2 regions of the Streptomyces sp. NPDC002490 genome follow, and region 1 is predicted to be linked to the other one. Evidence: riboswitches for the same ligand, from Rfam matches in the RefSeq annotation. Region 1 holds a riboswitch; the other holds the start of a gene.
The links. Region 1 has a riboswitch for glycine ahead of gcvT (glycine cleavage system aminomethyltransferase GcvT). Riboswitches for the same ligand answer to the same signal wherever they lie in the genome.
Positions count from the first base shown of each region.

Region 2: it holds a riboswitch for glycine, as region 1 does, so the genes downstream of both, gcvP (aminomethyl-transferring glycine dehydrogenase) here and gcvT (glycine cleavage system aminomethyltransferase GcvT) in region 1, are expected to answer to the same signal.

Region 1 covers NZ_JBEOWM010000005.1:76,720-82,913, reverse strand. Annotated here, with positions in the region: gene glyA (serine hydroxymethyltransferase) at 1-1,176, opposite strand, end outside; gene gcvH (glycine cleavage system protein GcvH) at 1,198-1,578, opposite strand; gene gcvT (glycine cleavage system aminomethyltransferase GcvT) at 1,742-2,857, opposite strand; glycine riboswitch at 2,890-3,010, opposite strand; glycine riboswitch at 3,011-3,104, opposite strand; gene ABT092_RS04780 (AAA family ATPase) at 3,314-4,033, shown strand; gene ABT092_RS04775 (enhanced serine sensitivity protein SseB) at 4,138-4,920, shown strand; gene ABT092_RS04770 (enhanced serine sensitivity protein SseB C-terminal domain-containing protein) at 5,101-5,880, shown strand.
Region 2 covers NZ_JBEOWM010000062.1:7,982-14,175, forward strand. Annotated here, with positions in the region: gene ABT092_RS27515 (bifunctional nuclease family protein) at 1-127, shown strand, start outside; gene ABT092_RS27520 (MerR family transcriptional regulator) at 351-989, shown strand; gene ABT092_RS27525 (DNA polymerase IV) at 1,054-2,493, shown strand; gene ABT092_RS27530 (PRC-barrel domain-containing protein) at 2,403-2,786, opposite strand; glycine riboswitch at 2,899-2,994, shown strand; gene gcvP (aminomethyl-transferring glycine dehydrogenase) at 3,166-6,051, shown strand; gene ABT092_RS27540 (DUF5999 family protein) at 6,132-6,194, opposite strand, start outside.

The DNA of each region.
Region 1 (6,194 bases):
CGCCTCGGCGATCACGTCGGCGACCTCGCGGAAGTCCTCGGCGGTGAAGCCGCGGGTGGCGAGCGCCGGGGTGCCGATCCGCAGGCCCGAGGTGACCATCGGGGGCCGCGGGTCGTTCGGGACGGCGTTGCGGTTGACGGTGATGCCGACCTCGTGGAGGCGGTCCTCGGCCTGCTGGCCGTCCAGCTCGGACTCGCGCAGGTCGACCAGGACGAGGTGCACGTCCGTGCCGCCGGACAGCACGTTCACGCCGGCCGCGCGGGCGTCCTCGCCCACCAGGCGCTCGGCCAGGATGCGGGCGCCCTCCAGGGTGCGCTGCTGGCGCTCCTTGAACTCCTCCGAGGCGGCGACCTTGAAGGCGACGGCCTTGGCGGCGACCACGTGCTCCAGCGGACCGCCCTGCTGGCCCGGGAAGACCGCGGAGTTGATCTTCTTGGCCAGCTCCTGGGTGGAGAGGATCACCCCGCCGCGCGGACCGCCGAGGGTCTTGTGCGTGGTGGTGGTGACGACATGGGCGTGCGGCACCGGGTTGGGGTGCAGCCCGGCCGCGACCAGGCCCGCGAAGTGCGCCATGTCGACCATCAGATAGGCGCCGACCTCGTCCGCGATGCGGCGGAAGGCGGCGAAGTCGAGCTGGCGCGGGTAGGCGGACCAGCCCGCGACGATCAGCTTCGGCTTGGACTCCTTGGCGAGCCGCTCGACCTCGGCCATGTCGACCTGGCCGGTGGCGTCGTCCACGTGGTAGGCGACCACGTGGTAGAGCTTGCCGGAGAAGTTGATCTTCATGCCGTGGGTCAGGTGCCCGCCGTGGGCGAGGTTCAGACCCATGATCGTGTCGCCCGGCTTGAGCAGCGCGAACATCGCCGCCGCGTTGGCCTGGGCACCGGAGTGCGGCTGTACGTTGGCGTGCTCGGCGCCGAACAGCTCCTTGATCCGGTCGATCGCGATCTGCTCGACCACGTCGACGTGCTCACAGCCGCCGTAGTAGCGGCGGCCCGGGTAGCCCTCCGCGTACTTGTTGGTGAGCACCGAGCCCTGGGCCTCCATGACGGCGACCGGGGCGAAGTTCTCCGACGCGATCATTTCCAGGGTCGACTGCTGGCGGCGCAGTTCGGCGTCGACGGCGGCGGCGACGTCCGGGTCCAGCTCGTGCAGAGGCGTGTTCAGAAGCGACATCAGATGATCCCTAGTTGTGGGTCAGCCCGCGGAAAAGGCGGTGTAGTCGTCGGCGGTGAGCAGGTCCTCCGGCTCGGCCGCGACGCGCACCTTGAACAACCAGCCGCCCTCGAAGGGCGCGGAGTTCACCAGGGACGGGTCGTCCACCACGTCCTGGTTGGACTCCGTGACCTCGCCGGTCACCGGGGAGTACAGGTCGCTGACCGACTTCGTCGACTCCAGCTCGCCGCAGGTCTCGCCCGCGGTCACCTGCTGGCCCGCCTCGGGGAGCTGGGCGTAGACGACGTCACCGAGCGCACCGGCGGCGAACTCGGTGATGCCGACCGTGGCCACGCCTTCGCCGTCGGGGGCCGACAGCCACTCGTGCTCCTTGCTGTAGCGAAGCTGCTGGGGGTTGCTCATGGTGGGAATTCTCCTGTACGCGGGGGAGTGCTGAGGAACGGGATGTCTTGGCATGTGAGACGTGCGTCGGAGCGCACGGCCCGACGGACGTCATGTACCGCGCGGGGGCCCGGTGGAACCGGAGCGTGGTGCATCCGGGCGGGCCCGGTGGTGCGCGCGGAAACTACTTCCGGCGGCGGTAGAAGGGCAGTGCCACGACCCGGTACGGCTCGTGCGTGCCGCGGATGTCCACCCCGACCCCGGCGGTGCCCGGCTCGGCGTGCGCGGCGTCGACGTACGCCATGGCGATCGGCTGGCCGAGGGTGGGGGAGGGCGCGCCCGAGGTGACCTCGCCGATCACCGTGCCGTCCGCGACCACCGCGAACCCGGCGCGCGGCACCCGCCGGCCCTCGGCGACCAGGCCGACCAGCTTGCGCGGGGGGTTCGCCGCGGCCTTCTCGGCGGCGGCCTCCAGCGCCGCCCGGCCGACGAAGTCGCCCTCCTTCTCGAACTTCACCACCCGGCCGAGACCCGCGTCGAAGGGGGTCAGCCCGGTGGTCAGCTCGTGCCCGTACAGCGGCATGCCCGCCTCCAGGCGCAGGGTGTCCCGGCAGGACAGTCCGCAGGGCACCAGCCCGACCGGGGCGCCCGCCTCGGTGAGCGCCCGCCACACGCCCTCCGCGTGCTCGGGGGCGACGAAGAGTTCGAAGCCGTCCTCACCGGTGTAGCCGGTGCGGGCGATCAGCGCGGGGACCCCGGCGACCGTGCCGGGCAGCCCGGCGTAGTACTTCAACCCGTCCAGGTCGGCGTCCGTGACGGCGGCCAGGACGCCCGGTGCCTCGGGGCCCTGCACCGCGATCAGCGCGTAGGCGTCCCGGTCGTCGCGGACCTCCGCGTCGAAGCCCGCGGCCCGCTCGCGCAGCGCGTCCAGCACCGTCTGGGCGTTGCCGGCGTTGGCGACCACCAGGTACTCCGTCTCCCCGGTGCGGTAGACGATCAGGTCGTCCAGGATGCCGCCGTCCTCGCGGCAGATCATCGTGTACCGGGCGCGCCCCGTGGCGACGGTGCCGAGGTTGCCGACCAGCGCGTGGTCCAGCAGGTCCACCGCCTGCGGGCCGGTGACGGTGATCTCCCCCATGTGGGAGAGGTCGAACAGTCCGGCGCGGGTGCGCACGGCGTGGTGCTCGTCCCGTTCGCTGCCGTAGCGCAGGGGCATGTCCCAGCCCGCGAAGTCGGTCATGGTGGCACCGAGCGATCGGTGCAGCGCGTCCAGCGCGGTACGGCGGGGGGCGGTGCTCATGAAGGTGCTCCCAGGGCATGACGGCGAGATGGTCCTCCCCATCTGTCATCGGACCTGAGAGGTTCGCCGGGAGCCACGCCGCTGGGCGGCGGCCCGGTTTGCACCTTGGGTGGGACCGCGCGTACGACGTCGCGGTCCGCTTTTCAGATGTGCCTCGCCCGCGCGGTATCTGGGCCTGAGAGATTCAAGGGAGGGACTTGCTCCTTCGGCGCCCCGGTACGGCCGGGGGCTCTCCCGCGCGGGTTCAAGCGGCCGGTATGCAGTTGGCGGGCACATCATTGCACGCTCGCGCCGCCTTGGGCAGGGTGGCGTCCCCCCGACCCCGCGGCACCGGTCCGGGGCGGTCCCCGTCACGGACCCGTGGCCGTATCCGTACGCGATCCGGACCCGCGAAATTACCGGCTCTTTACACTCTACGGGGAAGGCTCACGTGACGGACTGGAGGGGACGATCACGGTGAACACGACGAGGGGGTACGCGAGCGCCGCTGGCGTGGCGCTGCCCGAGCAGGCGGGTGCCGCCGCCGCGCGGGCGCGCACGGAGCGGGCCGCCGCGGTGGTCCGGGACCTACGGGACCGGGCCGGCCGCGGGCCGCACGCGCTCCGGTTCGCCCCCGGTGACCTGGTGGTGGTGTCCGGGCTGCCGGGCAGCGGCAAGTCCACGCTGATGTCGCGCACGGTCCGCGACACCTCCGTCAGCCTCGTCCGCGCCGCCCTCGCGACCCCCGTCGCCCCGGCGCGGCGCATCGACTCCCAGGACACCCGCGACCGCTGGGCCCGCCGGATGCCCGCCGCCCTGCCGTACGCCCTGTACCGGCCGCTGGTGCGGGTCGCGCACTTCGCCGGCTTGCGGCGGGCGCTGCGCTCCGGGGAGAGCGTGGTGGTCCACGACTGCGGCACCCAGGCGTGGGTGCGCCGCTGGCTGGCCCGAGAGGCCCGGGCCCGCGGCACCCGGCTGCACCTGCTGTTGCTCGACGTGGCGCCGGACACCGCCCTCGACGGGCAGCGCCAACGGGGCCGGGGCGTGTCCCGGTACGCCTTCGCCCGCCACCGGCGGGCGATCGGCCGGCTGGTGCGGGACGCGCAGCGGGGGGTGCTGCCGGCCGGCTGCGCCTCCGCGGTGCTGCTGGACCGGGCGGCGGGCGGGGCGCTGCGGTCCGTCCGCTTCGACGCGTAGGCCCGGACGGCACCGCCGCCCGGCCCGAACGGGCGCCGGACGCCCGGAGCTTCGCGTTAGGGTGCCTGGCGCAGACGCAGCGCGGCACGAGCAGGTGGTTGACGATGGAGATTCCGGCCCAGACACCCCAGCCCCCCACGGTCCCGGCTCCGCCCGGGGCCTGGCCGGTGAACGAGTTGGAGGAGGTGCTCGCCGCCTCCGTGGGGGTGCCCGGGGCCGCCCCGCGGATCGTCGAGGTGCTCGGCCGCAGCCGGATCTGGGTGCCGCTGCCGGCCGGCGGGGACCCCACCAGCACCACCCTGGACCTGCCCACCGTGGAGGTCGACGGCCAGGCGTACGTGCCGGTGTTCACCTCCGCCGAGCAGTTCCGCCAGGTGGTGGGCGACCGGATGGGCGGCACCGTGGCGCCCGCCGTCGAGTTCGCCCGCGGACTGCCGCCCCAACTCGGCCTGGTCCTCAACCCGGACGGCACGGTGGGCGTTCCGCTGCCGCCGCCGGCCGTCGCGGAGCTGTGCCGCGCCGGTCGCACCGCCCTGGACGGCCCCACCAGCGGCGGTCGGGTCCGGCTCTTCCCGCCCGACTGGAAGGAGGACCCGATGGACTTCCTCGCCGCCGCCGGGGAGGAGTTCGCCGCGGTGGGCACGGTCACCACCGCCCGCCGCTGCCTGGCCAGCGTGGAGGGCGGCGCCCCGAGCCTGTTCATCGGGGTGGAACTCGACCAGTGCGAGGGCTCGGCCCGGGAACTGCCCTTGGACGCGCTGGGACGTGCGCTGGGACGGGTGCCCGTCGCCTGGGGGGTCAACCTGATCCTGCTGGACGTGGCCCGGGACCCGGTGGCCGACTGGATGCGCGAGCAGCTCCGCCCCTTCTACGTGCGGGAGCCCTGAGTGCGCCCGATACCACCAGCTGTGACGGACCTGGGACCGAGGCGTCGGCCGCGCCGGGGTGGTGCCGCTTAAGCTGGGTGGCACGGCCGGGCGGGGCCGTACGACCCGCCGGGCCGCGGTGGGCGTGTCGGGTTCGGAACCGCGCCGTGCTGTTCCGACGGGTCGAAGGGGCGGTCAAGGGTGAGTGCGTCGGGCACGGCTGCGGCCGGGCGGATCGAGCACATGCTGCGCCAGGTGACGCCCGGGCGCTACGACGCGTACGAGGCACTGTTGCACGCCCTCGCCGACCCCGCCGGCCAGGTCCGGATGCTGCTGTGGCACGGCCGGCCCGGAGCGCCGGACGCCCAGTACGGCACCATGGAACTCGACGGCCTGGGCTACGCGCCCTGCGTGACCTCGGCCCAGGAACTCTCCGCGAGCGGATGGAACCGCTCCTACGAGGCGGTTCCCGTCGCCGAGGTGGCCCGGGCGCTCTACCCCGACCGGTACGGCCTGTGGCTCAACCCGCACGCCAGCGGCGGCGGGGTCGGCGTCCCGTGGGCGGACCTGCGGCGGATCGCCCTGGGCCTGGACCGGCATCCGGCCGGGCCGCTGCGGATCGGCGAACCCGCCATCGAGATCCCGCAGTTCTACGCGGTGCTGGGGCAGAACGCGCACCGCACCCCCGCCGTGCGCTCGCTGCGCCGCGCCTGGGTGCAGCCGTCGCTCGGCGCCCCGTACCTGGCGATCGGACTGGACGTGTACGACACGGGGCCGCAGTCCGTCGACGCGGTGCGGTTGATGATGCAGCAGTCGATCGGCGCGGTGCCCGAGGGGCTGGCCGTGTCCACCGTGGCGCTCGGCGACGCCTACGACCCCGTCGCGCTGTGGTTGGGGGCGAACGCCCGCCCGTTCTACGACCGCGAATCCCATGTCGCTCCCGTCGCGCCTACCGCCGGGTACGGTTACCCGCCGCGATAGTGGGCGCCTCGACCCGTTCTGTCAACCGGCGACCGGGGTGGGTGAGTTGTCCTTTTCCTGCCCTCTCTGCCGGTCTCGCCGAGAAGATGCCCGGAATCTACGCGCGTTTGGCCGAAAACCTCAAGGTGCCCCCGTCCGGGCTGCGTTACGCGCCGTTCGGATAACGGATCCCCCCTGGCTGCATCACGGTTGCGCATCCATTCAGGATCAGGTCTGGCTACGGATCGCAGCCGGGATGAAGACTCCCGCACCAGAGGTCGCGCGGTCCCGCCCCCGGTGGGAGCGTCGAGGGCCTCGGGCACGACGGATCGGCC
Region 2 (6,194 bases), on a different contig from region 1:
CGGCAGTGACGGGGTGCTCGCCGACGCGGGCATCGCCATCCCCGACGAGCAGGAGGACGAGGTGGAGAAGTTCCGCGAGTTCCTCGACCAGATCTCCCCCGAGGACTTCGGCACCAACAGCCAGTGACCGGACTGTCGGGCCCGCGCCGCCGGTGCGAGCGTCCGGACGGTGGGGGTCGTCTCCATCCCGGGACGGCCCTCTCACCGCATTCGGCTAGCCTTTCCCCGCAACCGGACACGGGAAACCACTCGTAGGGTGATTATCACTCGGCGTGGCGAGTGTGGCGATCGTTGACGCACTCCGAGCGACTGCCTACCGTCGTGAGGGCAGGTCAAGGACGGAGGTCGGCGTGAGAAGCAGCGGCGACGGTACGGCTGGGGGTGCCCCCGGACGGATCCTGGGGGAAGGCGGCCCGTACGCGCTCCACGACGGTCGGGTCGGCCAGGTGCCGCCCCGTCCCCTGCCGGTGCCCGAGAACGACGCCCGGCGCGCCGCGGAACCGGTCGGCTACCGGGGTCCCACCGCGTGTGCCGCCGCCGGCATCACCTACCGCCAGTTGGACTACTGGGCCCGCACCGGTCTGGTGGAGCCCAGCGTTCGGCCCGCGCACGGCTCCGGCACCCAGCGGCTGTACAGCTTCCGGGACGTGGTCGTCCTCAAGATCGTGAAGCGGTTCCTGGACACGGGCGTGTCCCTCCAGAACATCCGGGCGGCCGTCCAGCACCTGCGGGAGCGCGGATTCCGCGACCTGGAGCGGCTGACGCTGATGAGCGACGGCGCCACCGTCTACGAGTGCAGTTCGCCCGACGAGGTGCACAAGTTGCTCCAGGGCGGCCAGGGCGTCTTCGGCATCGCCGTCGGCGTGGTCTGGCAGGACGTCGAGAGCGCCCTGTCCCAACTGCACGGCGAGCGCGTCGACACGGGAGAGACCTTGATCGGCCACAATCCGGCGGACGAACTCGCCCGGCGCCGCAACCGCGCCGGCTGACCTCGGGAGGCCGCCCCCGGGCCGCCTGGGGGCGTTGTCACCGCCGTAGGGCAGCATCGGAAGGGTGAGGAACCAGCCCACCATCCTGCACCTGGACATGGACGCCTTCTACGCCTCGGCGGAGCAGGCCGCCAAGCCCAGCCTGCGCGGGAAGGCCGTGGTGGTGGGCGGCATCGGTCCGCGGGGGGTGGTGGCCACCGCGTCCTACGAGGCACGCCGGTTCGGGGTCCGCTCGGCGATGCCCACGGCCCAGGCCCGCAGGCTCGCTCCGAACGCCGCCTACCTGGTGCCCCGCTTCGGCTTCTACCGGGAGATCAGCGACCGGGTGATGAGCATGTTGCGGGAGTTGTCCCCGCTGGTGGAGCCGCTCAGCCTGGACGAGGCCTTCGTGGACCTGGAGGCGGGCGGCACGGCCCGCGAGGAGGCGTCCGCCCGCGCGGTGGGCACCCGACTGCGCGCCGACATCCGGGCCGCCACGGGGCTGACCGGGTCGGTCGGGCTGGCCGCCTCCAAGATGGTCGCCAAGATCGCATCGGAGGAGGCCAAACCGGACGGTCTGCTGCTGGTGCGGGCGGGCACCGAACGGGCCCTGCTGGCCCCCATGGCGGTCCGGGTGCTGCCGGGGGTGGGGCCCGCCACCGGCGACCACCTGCGCCGGGCGGGCATCAGCACCGTCGGCGAACTCGCCGAGGCCGGCGAGGACGAACTGGTGCGGCTGCTGGGCAAGGCCCACGGAGCGGGCCTGTACGCGATGGCCCTCGCCCGCGACGAGCGGCCGGTGGTGGCCGAACGCGAGACGAAGTCGGTGTCCGTGGAGGACACGTACGACGTCGACATCCACGACCGGACCCGGGTGCGGCTGGAGGTGCAGCGGCTCGCCGAACGGTGCGTGCGACGGCTGCGGGACTCCGGCCATTCGGGCCGCACCGTGGTGCTCAAGGTGCGCCGCTACGACTTCTCGACGCTCACCCGCTCCGAGACGCTGCGCGGGCCCACCGACGACCCCAGGGTGGTCCGCGAGGCGGCCGGCCGCCTGCTGGAGTCGGTGGACACCACCGGCGGCGTGCGGCTCCTCGGCGTGGGCGTCAGCGGCCTCGCCGACTACACCCAGGAGGACCTGTTCGCGCAGGCGGCCGGGGAGCACCCGCCCGAGGTGCCCGCCGACACGGAGGCCGATCCGGGGGCCGAAGGCCCGCAGGACCCCGTGTCGTCCGCCCGTGCGTCCTCCCGGTGGGCGGCCGGACACGACGTCCACCACGCCGTCCACGGGCCGGGCTGGGTCCAGGGCAGCGGGGTGGGACGGGTGACGGTGCGCTTCGAGACCCCAAACTCCCCGCCGGGCCGGGTGCGGACCTTCGCCGTGGACGACCCCGACCTCACCCCCTCCGACCCGGTCCCCCTGGTGGCGGACGGCTACCTCTCCCCGGACGGCTCGGGCTCGTCCCCCGGGCCGGCGGCCCACTCGCCGACGTCCGGGCCGGGAGAGGCCACGTCGAGCCCGTAGTGGTGGTAGAGCCGCAGCTCCTGTTCGGGGGAGAGGTGGCGCCCCACGCCGAAGTCCGGGGCGTCCCTGATCAGGGCGCGCTCGAAGGGCACCCGGAGGGTGCCCGCCACCAGTTCGCTGGGCTCCAGGGGGACGAACGCGTCCCGGCTGAACAGACCCGTCCGGATCGCCGCCCACTCCGGCACTCCCGTGGCGTCGTCGAGGTAGACCTCGTCCACCGTGCCGATCCTCGCACCGTGGAGGTCGAACGCCTTGCGGCCGATCAGGTTGCGCGGATCGATGTCGGTCTGCACGTGCCCTCCAGCTCGTCGCAACTCATCCGTCAGCACCACGAAAGAGCAGATTTCCGCAGGCGGCCACTCGAAGCCCCGTGCGAAGAGCCGCTGGTAGGCTGGAGGCGGCTGTCGACCCCGTGCGGGAGAGCTCCCTGGCCACGGTCGGGGGCGCCGAAGGAGCAAATCCTCCCCGGAATCTCTCAGGCCCCAGTACCGCGCGGGTGAGGTCACTCTGGAAAGCAGGGCGGGCGGTTTCCGGACCTCCGCCCTCACCGACGGTGAAAGTCGGGCCGCGCGCCCGGTGAAGCTCTCAGGTTGAGATGACAGAGGGGGAGGCCGTCCGGGCACCCGCGTCATGGTGCCCCTCGCAGGTCGTACCGACCAGGAGGCCCCCGCAATGACTGTCAACCGTCCCCCGCTCTCCCAGCTCGAACAGGGCATTCCGTTCGAGCGGCGCCACATCGGCCCCGATGCGGAAGCCCGTGCCAAGATGCTCGCCCAGGTCGGGTACGGCTCACTGGACGAGCTGACGGCCACCGCGGTCCCCGACGTCATCAAGAACGCCGAGGCGCTCGACCTGCCCGCGGCCCGCACCGAGGCCGATGTCCTCGCCGAACTGCGCTCCCTCGCCGACCGCAACGACGTCCTCGGCTCCATGATCGGCCTGGGCTACTACGGCACCTTCACCCCGCCGGTCATCCTCCGCAACGTCATGGAGAACCCGGCCTGGTACACCGCCTACACGCCGTACCAGCCGGAGATCTCGCAGGGCCGTCTGGAGGCCCTGCTGAACTTCCAGACGACGGTGGCCGAACTGACCGGGCTGCCCACGTCCGGAGCCTCCCTCCTGGACGAGGGGACCGCCGCCGCCGAGGCCATGGCACTCTCCCGCCGGGTCGGCAAGGTCAAGGGCGGCGTCTTCCTCGTCGACGCGGACACCCTGCCCCAGACGGTCGCCGTCATCCGGACCCGCGCCGAACCGACCGGGGTGGAGGTCGTCGTCGCCGACCTGACCGCCGGCATCCCCACCGAGGTCGCCGAGCGGGGCGTCACCGGCGTCCTGCTCCAGTACCCGGGGGCCTCCGGGGCCGTGCTCGACCTGCGCCCCGTCATCGAACAGGCCCACGAACTGGGCGCCGTCGTCACCGTCGCCGCCGACCTGCTCGCCCTCACCCTGCTGACCCCGCCCGGCGAACTGGGCGCGGACATCGCCGTCGGCACCACCCAGCGCTTCGGCGTGCCCATGGGCTTCGGCGGCCCGCACGCCGGCTACCTGGCGGTGCACGAGAAGTTCGCCCGCAACCTGCCCGGCCGGCTCGTCGGCGTGTCCGTCGACCGCGACGGCGACCGCGCCTACCGGCTCGCGCTCCAGACCCGCGAACAGCACATCCGCCGCGAGAAGGCCACCAGCAACATCTGCACCGCCCAGGTGCTGCTCGCCGTGATGGCCGGCATGTACGCCGTCTACCACGGGCCGGAGGGCCTGCGGACCATCGCCCGCCGCACCCACCGCTACGCCGCGGTCCTCGCGGCGGGCCTGCGGGCCGCCGGTGTCGAGGTGGTGCACGGCGCGTTCTTCGACACGGTGACGGCACGGGTGCCCGGCAGGGCCGCCGCCGTCGTGGCCGCGGCCCGCGAGGACGGGGTCAACCTGCGGCTGGTGGACGCCGACCACGTCGGCGTGGCCTGCGACGAGACCACCACCCGCGAGCAACTCGGGACGGTCTGGACCGCCTTCGGAGCCGACGCCGACGTCGAGGACCTGGACGCGAGGGTCCCGGACGCTCTGCCGGCGGCGCTGCTGCGCACCGACGACTACCTGACGCACCCCGTCTTCCACCAGTACCGCTCCGAGACGGCGATGCTGCGCTACCTGCGCCGGCTCTCCGACCGGGACTACGCCCTCGACCGGGGCATGATCCCGCTCGGTTCCTGCACGATGAAGCTGAACGCCACCACCGAGATGGAACCGGTCACCTGGCCGGAGTTCGGGCAGCTGCACCCCTTCGCCCCTGCCGAGCAGGCCCAGGGTTACCTGACGCTGATCCGGGAACTGGAGGACCGGCTCGCCGAGGTCACCGGCTACGACAAGGTGTCCCTCCAGCCGAACGCGGGGTCGCAGGGCGAACTGGCCGGCCTGCTCGCGGTGCGCGGCTACCACCGGGCGCGCGGGGAGGAACAGCGCACGGTCTGCCTGATCCCCTCCTCGGCGCACGGGACGAACGCGGCGAGCGCGGTCATGGCGGGGATGCGGGTGGTCGTCGTGGCGACCGCCGACGACGGCGAGGTGGACGTCGACGACCTGCGGGCCAAGATCGAGCGGCACCGCGAGGAACTGGCCGTCCTGATGATCACGTATCCGTCGACGCACGGGGTGTTCGAGGAGCACGTCGCCGACATCTGCGCGGCCGTGCACGACGCGGGCGGCCAGGTCTACGTCGACGGCGCCAACCTCAACGCGCTGGTCGGGCTGGCCAAGCCGGGGCGGTTCGGCGGCGACGTCTCGCACCTGAACCTGCACAAGACCTTCTGCATCCCGCACGGGGGCGGCGGGCCCGGGGTCGGGCCGGTGGCGGTGCGCGCCCATCTCGCACCCCATCTGCCGAACCACCCGCTCCAGCCGGCGGCCGGACCGGACACGGGCGTGGGGCCGATCTCGGCCGCGCCGTGGGGTTCGGCGGGCATCCTGCCCATCTCCTGGGCGTACGTGCGCCTCATGGGCGGTGAAGGGCTCAAGCGGGCCACCCAGGTGGCGGTGCTGTCCGCGAACTACGTCGCCAAGCGCCTGGAGCCGCACTACCCGGTCCTCTACACCGGTCCGGGCGGTCTGGTCGCCCACGAGTGCATCATCGACCTGCGGCCGCTCACCAAGGCGACCGGCGTGACGGTCGACGACGTGGCCAAGCGGCTGATCGACTACGGCTTCCACGCGCCCACGATGTCGTTCCCGGTGGCGGGCACCCTGATGATCGAGCCCACCGAGAGCGAGGACCTCACCGAACTCGACCGCTTCTGCGAGGCGATGATCGCCATTCGGGCGGAGATCGAGAAGGTGGCGTCCGGACAGTGGCCGGCCGAGGACAACCCGCTGTGCAACGCGCCCCACACCGCGCGTTCCCTGGCCGGCGACTGGGAGCACCCCTACGAGCGGGACGTGGCGGTCTTCCCGGCCGGGGTGTCGCCCGCGGACAAGTACTGGCCGCCGGTGCGGCGGATCGACCAGGCGTACGGCGACCGCAACCTGGTGTGCTCCTGCCCGCCGCTGGACGCCTACGGGGAGTGAACCGCCGGCAGGGCTTGACGTGCTGACGGACCGGTCGGGCGGCCACGGGTCGCCCGACCGGTCCGTCAGCACCGGCGGGCTCAGGCCGCCGTCATCACCCCGTCCGCGCCCAGTGGGCGACGAGGCGCGATGACTTCGCCGTT